Regions from separate parts of the Sphingomonas sp. SKA58 genome, predicted to be linked through region 3. Evidence: predicted binding sites of a transcription regulator. Region 3 holds the regulator's gene; each other region holds the start of a gene.
What was found. Region 3 encodes LexA, which represses DNA repair genes until DNA is damaged. Its sites were predicted from a motif close to GTTCCNCNCTTGTTCT; they were not measured.
Positions count from the first base shown of each region.

Region 1: the regulator LexA is predicted to act here: its motif matches at 2,524-2,539, upstream of SKA58_RS20250 (DUF6771 family protein).
Region 2: the regulator LexA is predicted to act here: its motif matches at 2,360-2,375, upstream of rmuC (DNA recombination protein RmuC).
Region 4: the regulator LexA is predicted to act here: its motif matches at 2,035-2,050, upstream of recA (recombinase RecA).

Region 1 is NZ_CH959306.1:771,859-775,951, forward strand. Features, by position in the region: gene SKA58_RS04185 (hypothetical protein) at 1-563, shown strand, start outside; gene SKA58_RS04190 (DUF6488 family protein) at 594-917, shown strand; gene SKA58_RS04195 (hypothetical protein) at 1,139-1,993, shown strand; gene SKA58_RS20250 (DUF6771 family protein) at 2,319-2,510, opposite strand; gene SKA58_RS04205 (hypothetical protein) at 2,660-2,950, opposite strand; gene SKA58_RS04210 (hypothetical protein) at 3,058-4,023, opposite strand.
Region 2 is NZ_CH959307.1:1,048,296-1,052,388, reverse strand. Features, by position in the region: gene SKA58_RS14535 (error-prone DNA polymerase) at 1-2,236, shown strand, start outside; gene rmuC (DNA recombination protein RmuC) at 2,390-3,871, shown strand; gene SKA58_RS14525 (AsmA family protein) at 3,918-4,093, opposite strand, start outside.
Region 3 is NZ_CH959306.1:1,351,210-1,355,302, reverse strand. Features, by position in the region: gene gltX (glutamate--tRNA ligase) at 1-69, opposite strand, end outside; gene SKA58_RS07075 (ComEC/Rec2 family competence protein) at 173-2,260, shown strand; gene lexA (transcriptional repressor LexA) at 2,251-2,922, opposite strand; gene SKA58_RS07065 (molybdopterin molybdotransferase MoeA) at 3,025-4,093, opposite strand, start outside.
Region 4 is NZ_CH959307.1:1,061,962-1,066,054, forward strand. Features, by position in the region: gene SKA58_RS14575 (hybrid sensor histidine kinase/response regulator) at 1-1,562, shown strand, start outside; gene SKA58_RS14580 (sensory transduction regulatory protein) at 1,646-2,002, shown strand; gene recA (recombinase RecA) at 2,125-3,198, shown strand; gene SKA58_RS14590 (transglutaminase-like domain-containing protein) at 3,958-4,093, shown strand, end outside.

The DNA of each region.
Region 1 (4,093 bases), 580 kb from region 3:
GCGAACTGCCCACCCTTGGCCAACTGAATCGGGCTACACTCATCGCCTTTGGCGCTGCTGCGGTGATCCTGGTGACGACCGTGCTGCCTGCGGAATATGGCGTCGATCCGACAGGCGTCGGCGGCGCTCTCGGTCTCACTCCGATGGGCGAGATGAAGCAGGCTGAGCATGATGCCGCGCCAGTGGCGTCGTCCGCACAGGCTACGCCAATGGCGTCCAAGCCGGCCGTGGCTGCCCCGGGTGAACCGGTCCAGGTCGTCATTACGCTCAAGCCCAACGAAGGGCGCGAGATTAAGGCAGTAATGACCGCCGGCAGCGCGATGCGCTACGCTTGGAAAACCGATGGCGCGAAGATCCGCTACGAATTGCATGGCGAGGAATTCAACGCGGCTGAAGGCGAATACACCAGCTACGAGAAGGGCACGTCGGCCGGTGAAAGCGGATCTTTCACAGCCCCCTTCGACGGTACGCATGGCTGGTACTGGAAGAACAAGACCAGCGAGCCTGTCACCATCACTGCATCTGCGACCGGTGGCTTTTCCGCCTTCGCAGCCAAGCCCTGACCCAACTCATAATGAGAGAAGGAAAATCTGATGCGTAAATTCATTATCGCAGCTGCCGTTGTTCTCGCTCCCGTGTCCCCGGTGATGGCGCATGGCAATCATGATGAAGAAGAGCAGGATCGTCCTGTTCAGCAGGTGGCGAAGGACAATGTCATCAAGCTCATCACCAAGGGCACATTGCCGGCGAGCTGGTCAAAGGCGAAGTTCGTAGAAACGAAGTCGCGTACCGTTCAGGGCGCCCGTCAGGATGTGGTGATCTTCCGCAACGACGCTGAACCGGAAGCTCGCAAGCTGTTGTACGTTGCGTTGAAGCCGGACGGCACCTTCGTTTCGGCGAACCATAAGCTGAAGTGAGAAGTGATGGGCGCGGTCGATTGGCCGCGCCCATATTTCTGTCGTCATGAAAATCCGACGGCAACGGTATCCAGCAGGAAGTCGGATCTTCTGATCAAGCCCGGAATTGAACCGTTGGAGCCCTGCGACCATCGGCGGCACCTTTTAGAGATCGATTTCAGCGGACGGCATGTCCATATCTCTCTTATTGCGCACGCTCATCGCTAGGGAAATTATGCCGAATGAGACAGACTAAGTCGTTTCAACGCGAATGGATTGTTTCAATCCTGGTTATGACATTCGCGCTAACGCTTGCCATCGGGATTGGTTTTCTGGCGGGTCATTATATCCCGTCGGCTTCTGACGATATGTCGGAGATCTGTCGAAATTTGCCAAAGAAAGGACCGATGGCGGATTGTATCGCTCTGCGTTCAGCAGTTGCTACTGAGCAGGCGACATTGACAGCGCAATGGAGTCTGCTGATCGCGGTTGGCTCGCTTTGCGCTAGCAGCGCGGCGCTGTTGGGATTGATCAGCGCCTTCAAACAAGGGCAGCGCACGATCGGGATAGCCACCGATGCGAACCGCATAGCTATGGAATATGGGCGGGCGCAGGCCCGCGCATATGTCGTGGTTCAGTCGGTGGAGGCAAAGCTTAGTGAGCTGGGCGATCTGACTGCCAAGGTAACTTTCCAGAATTCTGGCGCATCGCCTGCGCGCCGGTTACGCTGGCTATACAACGCACATATTGTCGCTGTTTATGGCGATAACACTCAGCGCGGCATGATGCTTGGCGATGAACCAGACCTGGAAAGATCTCACTGGCGGCAGGACATACCTTCGGCGGATTCCTGGACATCATCTCCGCTTGGATTGCGTTCTCAGGATGGCGTTGCGGCCCTGCTCGAGAAGGCTACCTTTATCGCGATCACGATAAAGGTTGTGGCAGATTTTCAGGACGTGTTCGGCGAAACACACCGGGAAATCGCCTGTTTTGAAGGACGGGTAAATCCCAGTGAGCGAGACGCGTCATACACAGCGCTACATAGTGCGCATGACAACGCATTGGACGACAAAACAGAATCCCCTGCAGCTTGATCTGCTGCCAGGCACTTGCGAATTTCGCCACTAATCGCGCAGGCGCCGAACCAGCCGTTTCCAGCTTGCTTCACTGTTCATCCAGTTAGGCCGGTCCGGTTGTCGAGGCGTTGGAGCAAATCGTTCAGGCTGTCCCCGACAGAGCGTGCAGCGCAGGTGCGATCCGACGGTTTCCATAGCGGTGTTCCAGCAATGCGCGAGGAACCAGCGGTTGAGTTTGTCAGCATCGATTACTCCTGAGTGGCCGCATCTGCAGATGATGAAAAGATTGACGTTTCGGTGGGCATAATCGCCGAGGTTCCGCAGGGGGACGTTCGCCCCCACGTCAGAGGGGAAGGGTCATCTGCCTGCGATCAAAGTGAGGCGGCTGACGTTCCATGGCCACGATAATTGTTTGGGCCAGTTCTACAGCGGCTTGCTCCCGCAACCGTTCGTTCGGCGCCGTCAGTGCCACTCGTGCCCACCCAGGGGCGTTCAGAAGGCTCTGCGCGAGCCAGAGAGAATCGGGCTGTGTCATGTCCGGCAATATGCGAACAAAAAGAGAACATAGCAAGAGCCTGTTCTTCGGCTAACGAAGTTGATGGATGGGCTTGGACTAGCCGAAAGGGGGGGCGGTCCCTCATCCCGGTGCGGCGACAGGTTACGCTGAGGACGTGCCTATTCCTGTCAGTCGTCGGAAAGGAGAGACGCGAAGCCGTGGATCGTGAATGGCATGGCGGCGTCAGGCACCTTCGCCTCACCTGGAACCTCATGCATGAGTAGCAGCATGCCCTCATGTGGAAGATAGGCGCAGCCAAATCCCTTCTCCCGTCGCTGTTGCGCGGCTTCGAGAACGGCTGCGCGGTAGGCGTCATGAGCCTTATTTCCGACATGCAGCTTGGTTAGATCGATGAAGCCCAGTGCATCGCCATTCGGGCCCTCTTCGCTGACGCCGAAGATCATGGTTTCATCGGGCATTTCGAATCCTCATTTCATTACGCGAACATTAGCGAAGTGTGTTTCCAAGCATGACGACGTCGGCGCGCGGGGCCTCAATGATCATCTGGTCGCGCGCCATTGCGCCTTTAATCGCGGCCTCGACCGCGAGGCATAGCAAAGCTGTGCTGTTCGCTTGCATCTGGATCTGTGCGGCCTTTCGGCTTGATGGCTAATTCGAACTTGATGTCGCTCGCCTGCGAAGCGATCCCGCGAGTAACTGCCTCAGATAGGTAGGTTCCCTCCGCATCGCCCCCGGTGATTTCAGATTCCCGATCGAGGCCATTGGGCACCGGCTCTGGCGCTTGAGAAGCAAGGCGTTCCAACCGCGCATCTAATGCTGCGGCGCCAGGGCCACCGGCTCGCGCTAAAGTAGCCCCTAAATCGATCCCGGCTCGATGGAATTCTGACACTCGCTCATAACGGCCGACGGCTGCCATCGTGATGTCCTTTTGACCCAGGCCGTCCTTTTCCAGTGTTCGGATGCCCATGCTGGATACGAGCTCCTGAGCGGGCTTGGCGATCGCCATGCCTCGGCTGACGCTTAGGACTCCGCCTCGGCCGATCAGTTCGAGGCCACGCGCCTCTTCCTGAGTGGCGACGTCGTAGAGGATCATCCGGGCTTTTTCATTTGGCGAGAGGGCCCCATTCGCCGCCTCGTAGATTTCCGCACGGACAAAGGCGCGTTCGGTCGCCGCAAACCGGTGCTCGTTGAGAGGCATCCCGGCATCGCCAAGGGTCAGGACCGCGCGTTCAAGGGCTGGATCAACAGCGATCGTATCGTCGCGGTAGCGAAGCTTGTCCTGAACGGTCCGAATTTCAGCGGCGGCGCGGACCAACTCAGCAAGCGTCAAAGTCCGGAAAGGGCGATACTCTTCCGCCTGAGGGCCGGTGGCCATCTCCAGCCGCGCCAAATCGAACGCTTCAACGCCGGAAGCCGCGGCTGTCTTCGCCGCAGCGCCTATGGCAGCCGTCGTGGCATTCTGTTGTTCCTTCGGCATCGCGTGCCGTTCAGGCGCATCAGACAGCCATTCCTCAATTACTCTGAAGTCCATTGTAATGCTTCCCTGCAAGACCGGGAGTAATTGTCTCAGACCGATTGGGCAAATTCCAGACCCCCTTCAG
Region 2 (4,093 bases), on a different contig from region 3:
CACTTCCGTCGATCCGCAGAAGCATGACCTGCTCTTTTCCCGCTTCGTGTCGGAGGAACGGGACGAACCGCCCGACATCGACGTCGATTTCGAACATGAGCGGCGCGAAGAGGTGATGCAATATATCTATGATCGCTATGGTCGCCATCGCGCCGGCATCGCCGCGACCGTCATTCATTATCGCTCGCGCAGCGCGATCCGCGAAGTGGCCAAGGTGCTGGGCCTGTCCGACGATATCGTCACCCGCCTCTCCAGCACCATCTGGGGCAGCTATGCGCGCGACATGAACGAACAGCGGATCAGCGAAGCGGGCTTCGATCTTGCCAATCCGCAGATCGTGCGCCTGCGCGAACTGGTGGGGCAATTGCTTGAAGCGCCCTTTCCCCGCCATCTGTCACAGCATGTCGGCGGCTTCATCCTCACCCAGAACCGGCTCGATGAAACCGTGCCGCTTCATCATGCCGCCATGGCCGACCGCAGCTTCATCGAATGGGACAAGGATGATATTGACGCGCTCGGCCTGATGAAGGTCGATGTGCTGGCGCTCGGCATGCTCACCTGCATCCGCAAGGCGTTCGACCTGATGCGCGACCATGGGCTGGGCGATCACCAGCTGGTGGTGGACCTTAATGCCGATGATCCGGCCGTATACGACATGCTGTGCCGGGGCGACAGCATCGGCGTGTTCCAGGTGGAAAGCCGCGCCCAGATCAACATGCTGCCGCGCTTGCGCCCGCGCGAACTGTACGACCTCACGGTCCAGGTCGCGATCGTGCGTCCCGGCCCGATCGAAGGGGACATGGTCCACCCCTATCTGCGCCGCCGCGCGGGACTGGAAAAACCCGAATTTCCCTCGCCCGATCCGCCGCACAATCCCAATGAACTGCGCGATCTGCTGAAACAGACCTATGGCGTGCCGCTGTTCCAGGAACAGGCGATGAAGCTCGCCATCGTCGCGGCTGAATTCACCCCGTCGCAAGCGAACCAGCTGCGCCGGTCGATGGCGACCTTCCGCCATGTCGGCGGCATGGACAAGTTCCGGGAAAAGATGATCGGCGGCATGGTGAGGCGTGGCTACAAGCGCGATTTCGCCGAACGCTGCTACAGCCAGATCGAAGGGTTTGGCAGCTATGGCTTCCCCGAAAGCCATGCGCTCTCCTTCGCGCGGCTCGTCTATGTTTCGGCCTGGATCAAATGCCACCAGCCCGCCGTGTTCGCCTGCGCCCTGCTCAATTCCCAGCCGATGGGCTTTTACGCGCCCGCGCAGCTGGTGCGCGACGCGCGCGAGCACGGCGTCACCATCCATGGTGTCGACGTGAATATGAGCCGGTGGGACAATCATCTCGAACCACTGTTGCGCTCGCGCCGAAGCGACCGGGGCGAAGGGGCGGGGCGGGCGTTGGCGCTGCGCCTGGGCTTTCGTCAGGTCGACGGGTTTCGCGAAAGTTGGGCGACGCAACTGGTCGCGGCGCGCGCGGATGGCGGCCTGTTCACCAATATGGAGGATCTCGCCCGGCGCGCAGGGCTGCCGGCGCGGGCGCTACGGCTGCTCGCCGATGCCGACGCCTGTCGCTCGCTGGGGCAGGACCGGCGCGCCGCTTTGTGGGAGGCGCGGCGCACGCCTTCGGACGAGCTGCCCCTGTTTGCCGCCGCGCGCCAGCGGCAGGGCGATGCGCGCGAACTGGGCGCGGAGCCTGATGCCCAACTGCCCGCCATGCCGCTCGCCGAACAGGTGACGACCGATTACGCCATGACGCGCCTGTCGCTGAAGGGGCATCCCATGCAGTTCCTGCGCCCCGTCTTCGCCGCCGAAGGCGTGCTCAGCTGCGCGCAGGCGGGCGCGGCGAAAAATGGCGCGAAGGTCAGGGTCGCGGGCGTGGTGCTGGTGCGCCAGCGGCCGGGCAAGGGCAATGCCGTCTTCATCACCATCGAGGATGAAACCGGCATCGCCAATATCCTGCTTTGGGCGCGCCTGTTCGAAATGCAGCGCCGCCCGGTCATGGCCAGCCGGCTGATGCTGGTGGAAGGGGAAATCCAGCGCAGCCGCGAAGGCGTCGTCCATCTGATGGCCGCCCAAGTCCATGACCGCACCACCGAATTTGATCGCCTCAGTGAAACGCTGCGTCCACGCATCACCCTGTCGCGCGCCGACGAATTTCTCCACCCCCAGCATCCCCGTACCGGTGGCCATCCCCGCGACGTGCGCATCCTGCCCAAGTCCCGCGACTTTCATTGATCCGCCGCAGAGGAAATGGCGCGCACCAATCTCCTATAATTAGGTAGCTAACTAACCTTTTGCACTATCCTTGCATATGTCTCTGTTGCTGTCACTCTTGCGGCACGCCAGCCATCCCGCTAGGTTCCTGTTTCGTTCCAAAAAGGACCCTTCATGGACAGCCCGGCCGCTTTATTCCTGATCCTCGCGCTTCTGCTCGGCCTGGGCGTCGGCTGGCTGCTCCGCACCCGCTCCACCGCGCCCCTCGCTGCCGAACGGGCGGACCTTGCCGCCCGGCTCGAAACCGCGACTGTCCAGCGCAACTCCGCCATCGCGGAATTGGCGGTGGAGAAGGAACGCGTCGCCCAGGCCGCAGTGCAGATCGCCCGGCATGAAGAGGCGCACATCGCCGCTGCCCAGCGACTGGACCAGGTCCAGGCCGTCGCTGCCGATCGGCTGCAAACCGTCCAGGCCGAACGCGAAGTCGCGCTGCGCGACCTCGCTGCACTTCAGTCCGACATTCAGGCGCGCACTCGCGCCTTTGAACAGCAGATCACCGCGCTCAAGGACGCCAAGGACCAACTGTCCGCCCAGTTCAGCGAAATTGGCGGCCGCCTGCTCGAAACCGCCCAGACCCAGTTCCTTACCCGCGCCGACCAGCGTTTCGCCCAGGCCCATGAAAAAAGCGAGGCCCAGCTCAAGACCCTGCTTTCGCCGGTCGAAACCACGCTCAAACGCTATGAAGAAGGGTTGGCGCGCGTCGAAAAGGACCGGGTCGGCAGCTATGCCGAATTGCGCGAGGCGATCGCCATGGTCCATGCGGGCCAGGGGCAGGTGCGCGAGGAAACCGCCAAGCTCGTCAACGCGCTACGCGCTGCGCCCAAGACGCGTGGCCGCTGGGGCGAACAGCAGTTCAAGAACCTCATCGAAACCGCCGGCCTGTCTCCCTTCGTCGATTTCCAGGAGGAAGTATCGGTCACGGTGGAAGACGGCCGGCTGCGCCCCGACTTCATCATCCGCCTGCCCGGCGACCAGCAACTGGTGGTCGATGTCAAATGCTCGCTCGAAGCCTATCTCAACGCCGTCGAATCGGTCGACGGCCCGACCCGCGAGCGATTCCTCGTCGACCACGCCCGCGCCGTGCGCACCCATGCCGATGCGCTGGGGCGCAAGGCCTATTGGGAACAGTTCGCCAAGGCACCCGACTTCGTCATCATGTATGTGCCCGGGGACAATTTCGTCACCGCCGCGCTGGAAGCAGATATGGAATTATGGGAACGCGCCGCGCGCAACCGCGTCATCATTTGCGGCCCCGCCACCTTCCTGCCGCTCGCCCGCACGCTCGCCGGCCATTGGCGCCAGGCCAAGTTGCAGGATCAGGCGAAAGAGGTCGCCGACCTTGGCAAGCAACTGTACGAGCGGCTCGCGACAGCGGCCACGCACCTCAAGCGCCTTGGCTCGGGATTGAGCAGCGCCGTCGACAATTACAACAAGTTCGTCGGCAGCTTCGACCGCAGCGTCCTGCCCGCTGGCCGCCGCTTCCGTGATCTCAATGTGGAAACCGGGGGCAAGGATATCGAAGCGGTGGAACCCCTGGAACTGCTTATTCGCGACTCACAGTCGGACGAAGCCCGCGCCCTGCCGACCGCCGAGTGACAGGGCGGCGTTTGCGCCCGACCGCTTCAAAGGGCGGACGGGACGCTCAGAAAATCCCCAGGAACTTCTTGTTCTGGCTCTTTTTCTCCGCCTTGCTGCCCTTGCCTTCCTCATCCTTGGCGGTGGTGCCGCGGCCGACATCGTCGCGCGCCTTGCCGCCCTTGGTGCGTTGCGCTTGCGCGGTGGCGCCGGCCAGCACCGGGCCGCACGCTGCGCCCTTCG
Region 3 (4,093 bases):
ATAACCCGTGGGGGACGGGGCGAAACGGGTCACCACCTGCTTGCTTTTTCCCGTTGCGCTCGCCGTCATATTCTTTGACATTCGCCTTATCTGATCCATGAATTCGACGCCCCCTAGCATGGCTTTTGAGCCACGACAAACCTCCTGTCGCGGGCGGCTCAAGACACGCGCAATGCTGATTTTTTCAGCGCTCGAAACATGGCTGGAAACGGAACGCGAGCAGGTTGGGCTTTGGGCGCCTGTCGGGCTCGGCGCAGGCATCGTTGCCTGGTTCTGGCTGCTCGATCCTGCACAGTGGCTTGCCTTTTGCTGCTTCGCGCTGGGTGTCGCGGCGCTGGCTGCTTTGTCGCCCGGATCGGGACGGTTGCGCCATGTCGTGATGGCTGGGGCCTTGCTGGCGACGATCGGCTGCCTTTTGATATGGGGGAAGGCGACGTTGCTGGGGCAACCGCCGCTGGGGCGCGCGACCTTCGTCGAGATGACCGCGGAAGTTCGGTCCGTTCGGCCGGTGCCCGCGCGGAATATAGTGCGCGCCATGTTGCGGCCGATCGATGCGCCTGGCTTGCCTGCCACGGTGCGCGTCAACATTCCGTCCGAGGATGTTCCCAAGGGTCTGGGCGAGGGCGCTGTTATACGGTTTCGCACCCGCCTGATGCCACCAGCGCCGCCCGGCGTGCCGGGCGCATACGATTTCGCGGCGCGAGCCTATTTCCAGGGTATTGGCGCGACGGGAAAGGCGTTGAGGCCGATCAGGGTGCTGGCGCCGACGCGCGAAACTCCACCGCTACGCGCACGGTTGTTTGCACATATAGTGGATCAGGTCGAAGGGCCGGCTGAAGGCATAGCTGCGGCGCTAGCCACCGGCGATCAGGGGGCGATCAGTGATGCCGATGCCGAAGCGATGCGGCGTAGCGGCCTCGCGCATCTGCTGTCGATCAGTGGCTTGCATGTCACCGCATTGATCGGCGCGGCGATTTTCCTCTTGATGCGGGTGATGGCGCTTAGCCGCAGGGCCGCGCTCGACTGGCCGCTCATGCTGATCGCAGCGGGTGGGGGCGCCTTGGTTGGTATCGGTTATACCTGGCTGACCGGCGCCGAGGTGCCTACGGTGAGATCCTGTATTGCCGCCCTGCTTGTTCTGGGCGGGCTCGCGTTGGGCCGCGACGCGATCACACTGCGGCTGGTGGCCACGGGCGCGCTGATCGTCCTGTTCCTCTGGCCGGAATCGCTCGTCGGACCGAGTTTTCAAATGAGTTTCGCGGCGGTGACGGCGATCGTCGCATTGGCTGAGCATCCTCGATTTCGCGCCTTCGCCGCCGCACGAGAAGAGAATTGGTCGTGGAAACTGACGCGGGCGTTGGCGGTGACGCTGGCGACGGGGCTGGTCGTTGAATTGGTGTTGATGCCGATTGCTTTGTTTCATTTTCACAAGGCCGGCCTGCTGGGGGCGTTTGCCAATCTGATCGCCATTCCGCTCACGACCTTTGTCGTCATGCCATTGGAGGTGCTGGCGCTGCTGTTCGACCTGGTCGGACTGGGCGCGCCCTTCTGGTGGCTGACGGGCCATGCGCTCGATCTGTTGCTGGCCGTTGCCCATGGAGTGGCCGCAAGCCCCTTGGCGACGCTGCTGGCGCCGGCCATGCGACCGGTGCTGTTTGCCTTGGTCATCGTCGGGCTGCTCTGGTGCCTCCTCTGGCGCACGCGATGGAGATGGCTTGGTTTGCCGCCGGTCCTTGTCGGCGTCGCTTTGGTGCTGGTCGCGGCCCCGCCCGATCTGCTGGTGACGGGGGATGGGCGTCATGTTGCGGTCCGATCCGGGAGCGGCATGGCGATCCTGCGCGATCGGGCGGGGGACTATGTTCGTGATACGCTGTCGGAAAGCGCCGGTTACGAAGGCGACCTCAGCGCTATTGCGGACCTGCCGATGGCGCGTTGTTCTACTGACCTTTGCGCCCTGGACATGCACGATCCGGCTGGGCGGACATGGCGTTTGCTGCTGACGCGCAGTGACATGCTGATCGACCGGCCGGCCTTTGCACCGGCTTGCGCACGCGCTGATATCGTGATCAGCGATCGTCGCCTTCCGCTATGGTGCCGCCCGCGCTGGTTGCGAATCGACCGCCAGCTCCTAGCGCGAACGGGTGGCCTGTCGATCAGCCTGGAAGAAGGCGAAGTTCACACCGTTCATCGGCCAGGCGATGCGCATCCCTGGATCGTCAAGTCCCGGATGCGAAAACGCCGTCCTTCCCGTCAGTTATAGCGGCGCAACAGGCCCGCGAGCTTGCCCTGAATACGCACCTGACGCGGATCGTAAACCTGCGGTTCGTAAGCCGGGTTTGCCGGGTCCAGCCGCACCCGCGCACCGTCGCGTCGGAAATATTTGAGCGTGGCTTCATTGTCGTCGATCAGGGCGACGACGATCTGTCCCTCACGCGCGACATCGGTGCGTTGGATGAGCGCGAAATCACCATCGAGAATGCCCGCCTCGACCATAGAGTCGCCGGACACTTCCAACGCATAATGATCACCCGAGCCAAGCAAGGCGGCTGGAACAGACAACATCGCCTGCCCCTCCATCGCCTCGATCGGGACGCCAGCCGCGATCCGGCCATGCAAAGGAATTTCCAGAACATCATTGGCTGCGATCGGAATGGGTGCCGCCGCCTTCGCCGCCAGGGCGACCGGCGGGACAGGGGCGCGATGCATCGCGTCGGGAAGCTTCAACACTTCAAGCGCGCGGGCGCGATTGGGCAAGCGCCGGATGAAGCCACGCTCTTCCAGCGCGTTGATCAGACGATGGATGCCGGATTTGGATCGCAGGTCGAGCGCGTCCTTCATCTCCTCGAACGAAGGCGAAACGCCGCCTTCTTCCAGACGGTCGTGAATGAAGCTCAGCAATTCCTGCTGCTTGGGCGTCAACATCGCTGCGATCCTTCTTTGGAACGAATAAGGAACGCATAGGAAACACATGGAGATTAGTCAAGCGCCGCAAACCTTGACGACACAGTCATGTGGATCACCAATTCAAAGAGGAAGAATTGTGACGCGATCGCCGGGCTGGGCGGGCGGGGATTGGGCGGGGCGCAGGATCAGGCAATCCGCCTTCGCCATCGCGGCGGTGGCGGCGCTGTCCTGGGACGTCACCGACACGACGCCGTCGATTCCACGCCATGCGCGCAGATAGTCGTCACGATCCCCGGTCGCGGGCAGGGGCGAAGCCAGCGCGGCGTCCGTAAGGAAGGGCAGCGGGCGCGCAGCGCCCGAGAGATGGCGCACCAGGGGAAGCAGGAACAATGCGCCCGTCACGAACGCCGACACCGGATTGCCGGGAAGGCCGAGAAACAAGGATTTGTCCAGCGTTCCAGCCATCAGCGGCTTGCCCGGCCGCATGCGGATCTTCCAGAAGTCGAGCGTGCCGCCCGCCGCCGCAAAAGCGGGACGAACCAGGTCATGGTCGCCAACGGACGCTCCCCCCGTTGATACGATGATGTCCGCCTGCGTCGCACGGACAAAAGCGGCTGTCATGGCGTCGAGATCGTCCGAAACGATGCCAAGGTCCATCACGTCGCACGGCAGGTCGGCGAGCAGCGCGGCCAGCATGGGTGCATTGGAAGAGGGCAGCATGCCGGGCGGCGTGTCGGCCCCCGGCGGCACCAGTTCGTTGCCGGTCGACAGCAGTGCCACGCGGGGACGGCGATGCACCGCCACGCGGCCATGGCCGCCAAGGACCGCGAGCGCAACCTGAGCAGCGCCCAGGCGCGCACCATTGTTCAGCAATTGGGTTCCGCGCGCAAAATCGGATGCCCGCGCACGGATGTGGCGACCGACCGGCAAGGGATCTCCGCTAGCCATGAGCAAGTCGCCATCGCGTGTGGCGTTTTCCTGGATCAGGATGGCGTCGGCCCCGGGCGGCACGGGCGCTCCAGTAAAGATGCGCAAGGCCGCTCCTGCCGAAAGCGGCGCGGGCGTCGCGCCGCCGGCTGTGCTTTCCCCCGTCACGCGCCAAGGCCCCGGATGCTCGGCCGCGCGCACCGCATAACCATCCATCGCCGACAGATCGGCCCAGGGCTGGTCGCGCAAGGCAATCAGATCC
Region 4 (4,093 bases), on a different contig from region 3:
CGATGCTGTTGCTGCTGATCGACGAGCCGACCGGCGGGGGCGGCACGTCGGCGCTGTCCTATATCGAAACCCTGCTGTCTCTGCTGCCCTTTGGCCTGGCGATGGCGGACCGCGACGGGCGCATCCTGTTCGTCAACAAGGCGTTCGCACGCGCCGCGGGCCTCAAGTCTGGCGACAAGCCGAGCTATCCGGGCGATCTGGTCGCGCGGGAGGATCAGGCGGCGGTGGCGGACGCGGTGCGGCGCTTTGCCGTCGGCCCGCAAATGTCGGGCGACATCGTGGTGCGCATGCGCGACCAGCCCGACGAACCGACCGCGCTCAGCCTGGCGGGCGTGCGCGGCCTGGGCGAGGCGGCGGTGCTTTTGTCGCTCAAGGACAATAGCGAGGAAAGCAAGCTCAAGCGGCAGGTGGCGCAGGCGACCAAGATGCAGGCGATCGGCCAGCTGGCCGGCGGCGTGGCGCATGATTTCAACAATATCCTGACCGCCATCATCGGCCATTGCGACCTGATGCTGATGCGCCATGTGCCGGGCGACAGCGATTATGACGATATCCAGCAGGTTAAGTCGAACAGCAACCGCGCGGCGGGGCTGACGCGGCAATTGCTTGCCTTTTCCCGGCAGCAGACATTGCGGCCGCAGATATTGCAGTTGCCCGATATCGTGTCGGACGTGTCGAACCTGCTCAAGCGGCTGCTGGGCGAAAATGTCCGGCTGGAGGTCAGCCATGGTCGCAATCTGGGCGCGGTGCGCGCCGATCCCGGGCAGCTGGAACAGGTGATCGTCAACCTGGCCGTCAACGCGCGCGACGCCATGCCCGAAGGCGGCACGCTCAACATCCAGACCTATGCCGTGCCCGCCGCGAAGGCGCGCGAGATGCGCCAGCAGATCCTGCCCATCAGTGACTATACCGCACTGCGCGTGTCGGACACGGGCCTGGGCATTCCGCCCGACATATTGGCGAAGATTTTCGAACCCTTTTTCACCACCAAGGAACTGGGCAAGGGCACGGGTCTGGGCCTCTCCACCGTCTATGGCATCGTCAAGCAGTCGGGCGGCTATATCTTTGCCGAATCCGAACTGGGCCGGGGCGCTAGCTTCGTCATCTACCTGCCCGTCTATGCCGGTGCCGACGCGCAGCAGGAGACGCCGGTACGCGAGCCGGTGAAACGCGCCGAAACCTGGGGATCGGGCACCATATTGCTGGTCGAGGACGAGGATATGGTCCGCGCGGTCGCCGAACGGGCGCTGACACGGCAGGGCTATACGGTGCTGACCGCCAATGACGGCGAACAGGGGCTGGAGGTGCTGGCCGCCCATGACGGCATCGACCTGCTGATTTCCGACGTGGTCATGCCCAATATGGATGGTCCGGCGATGGTGGCGCGGGCGCGCGTCAGTCATCCGCACCTGCCCGTGCTGTTCATGTCCGGCTATGCCGAGGAACAGCTGCGCAAGTCGATCGACATCGCCAATGTCGCCTTCCTGCCCAAGCCCTTTTCCGTCAACCAGTTGGCGCAGGCAGCGCGCGACACCATGGCGATGCAACCCGCCGCCGAATGATCTTGCGCCCGATCACGGCGTGGGGGCTGGGCAAGCGCGCGCCATTGGGCTAGCGAAGCCCCGGTCGAACAAAGGAAACAGGCATGTCGGACGCAAAATCCATCCTCGTCGTCGAAGATGAAGCGATGATCGGCATGATGCTTGAGGATTATCTCGACGCACTCGGCTATCGGCTGCACGCGCTGGTCGCGACGGTGGATGAAGGATGTGAGCAGGCCCGCCGCGGCGGCTTTGACGGCGCGCTGCTCGATTGCAATTTGCAGGGCGAGAAAAGCTGGCCGATCGCCGACATATTGGCGCAGGCGGGGATTCCCTTCGCCTTTGCGACCGGGGGCATGGCCGACGACCTGCCGCCCGCCCATGCCGATCGGCCGACGCTCGCCAAGCCCTTCACCGTGGGTGCGGTGGAGCGGGTGCTCGGCCGGATTGTAGGCGATTGAGGCGGGATTTTTCCGGCCGATAGGAAAATTCCGTTCCCCCCTTGTTCCATGAGAACAAATGGGATACATCATTGTCCAGCGCCGGCAGATTCGGCGCGATCCGCTTGACAGGGGATGGGCCGATGACCGCAATGCTGCAACTTATCGATTCCAAGAAGACGGGGAATATGGACAGACAAAAAGCATTGGATGCCGCGCTCGCCCAGATCGACCGCGCTTTTGGCAAGGGCTCGGCGATGAAGCTGGGGTCGCGCGAAAAGATCGAGATCGAATCCATTTCGACCGGATCGCTGGGGCTCGATATCGCGCTGGGCATTGGCGGCCTGCCCAAGGGCCGCATCATCGAGATTTACGGGCCGGAAAGCTCGGGCAAGACGACGCTGACGCTGCATGCCATCGCCGAAGCGCAGAAGGCGGGCGGAACGGCCGCGTTCGTCGACGCCGAACATGCGCTGGACCCGGCCTATGCCAAGAAGCTGGGCGTCGATATCGACGAACTGATCGTGTCGCAGCCCGATACGGGCGAACAGGCGCTGGAAATCGTCGACACACTGGTGCGGTCGAACGCGATCGACATATTGGTGATCGATTCGGTCGCCGCGCTGGTGCCGCGGGCGGAGATTGAGGGCGAGATGGGCGACAGCCATGTCGGTTTGCAGGCGCGGCTGATGAGCCAGGCGCTGCGTAAGCTGACCGGCTCCATTTCCCGCTCCAAATGCATGGTGATCTTCATCAACCAGGTGCGCATGAAGATTGGCGTGATGTACGGCAATCCGGAAACCACGACCGGCGGCAATGCGCTCAAATTCTACGCCTCGGTCCGACTCGACATCCGCCGTACCGGCCAGATCAAGGATCGCGACGATATTGTCGGCAATGCGACCCGCGTGAAGGTGGTCAAGAATAAGGTCGCCCCGCCGTTCAAGCAGGTCGAATTCGACATCATGTATGGCGAGGGCATTTCCAAGATCGGCGAACTGCTCGACATTGGCGTGAAGGCCGGGCTGGTGGAGAAATCCGGCGCCTGGTTCTCCTATGACTCGATCCGCATTGGTCAGGGTCGTGAAAATGCCAAGACCTATCTGAAAGAGCATCCCGAACTGGCCGATCGGCTGGAAAAGGCGATCCGCGGCAAGACCGAGGAAGTGGCCGACGGGATGATGACCGGACCCGATGCGGAGGATGATGGCGAATAAGCCGGACAGGCGCGCTGGCCGGATCAACCGGCGCGCCGTTCGCACATGACTCGCCCGCCTGGCGCATCACGCACCGAAAAGGCCCGCCGCGCCCCCCGCGCTGCGGGCCTTTTACCGTTGGCAATCGCCGGATCGGGCCGCCGCATTTCGCCCGGTGGCCTTTCCCGCCACGATGGCGATTGCGTCCGCAAAATCCCAACTTTGGCCCCAGTCGAGTGGCGCGCTGGTGGGTGCAAGCCACGCAAATCGCTCGAACGTGTCGACCGCTGCGCTACGGGCAGCGGCAGCGGCGGTTGTGACCTCGGGAGGCTATGTGCGTGGGCCAGCCCGCACGGTGTTAAACGGAGTGAACAGGATAGCGGGCTCGTCGTCAGGGATCGATGCGCCGGTGGCGGAAAGATGGCTCATGCGGTCGGCTTCGGTCGTTGCGACAAGGACGTGGGCCACCGGCGCAATGTCACGAGGATTAGTCCCGCCAATCTGACAAGAGAATGAGTGGGAATGCGTCATTAAGCGCGCACCAATTCTGCTGACACCACGGCCGCTGTCCATATCGTCCGACGCATCCCCAGCCTTTCAACCCTGCCGTCACGCTGGCGCCGCCCGCCCCGCTCGGGCCGCAGGCGAACGGCTCCAAGATGCCTGAGGTCGCTCCCTCCCGATCGCCTTGATCGATGGCGCTTGCGTCGGGCCTGCAGGACAGCGAAGCTGCGCGGCACGGGCCGATTCGCGCCCGCTCTCCAAATCTGGACCATCCCCATGCGCATCGCGATCGAAGCGATTCTCGACTATGACTTCGCCTGCCCCACCGATGTGCTGTTAGCGGTCGAAGCCGCGGCGGTGCCCGACCAGCGCGTGCTCACACAATCCCATATCATCAACAATGCAGGCCCGC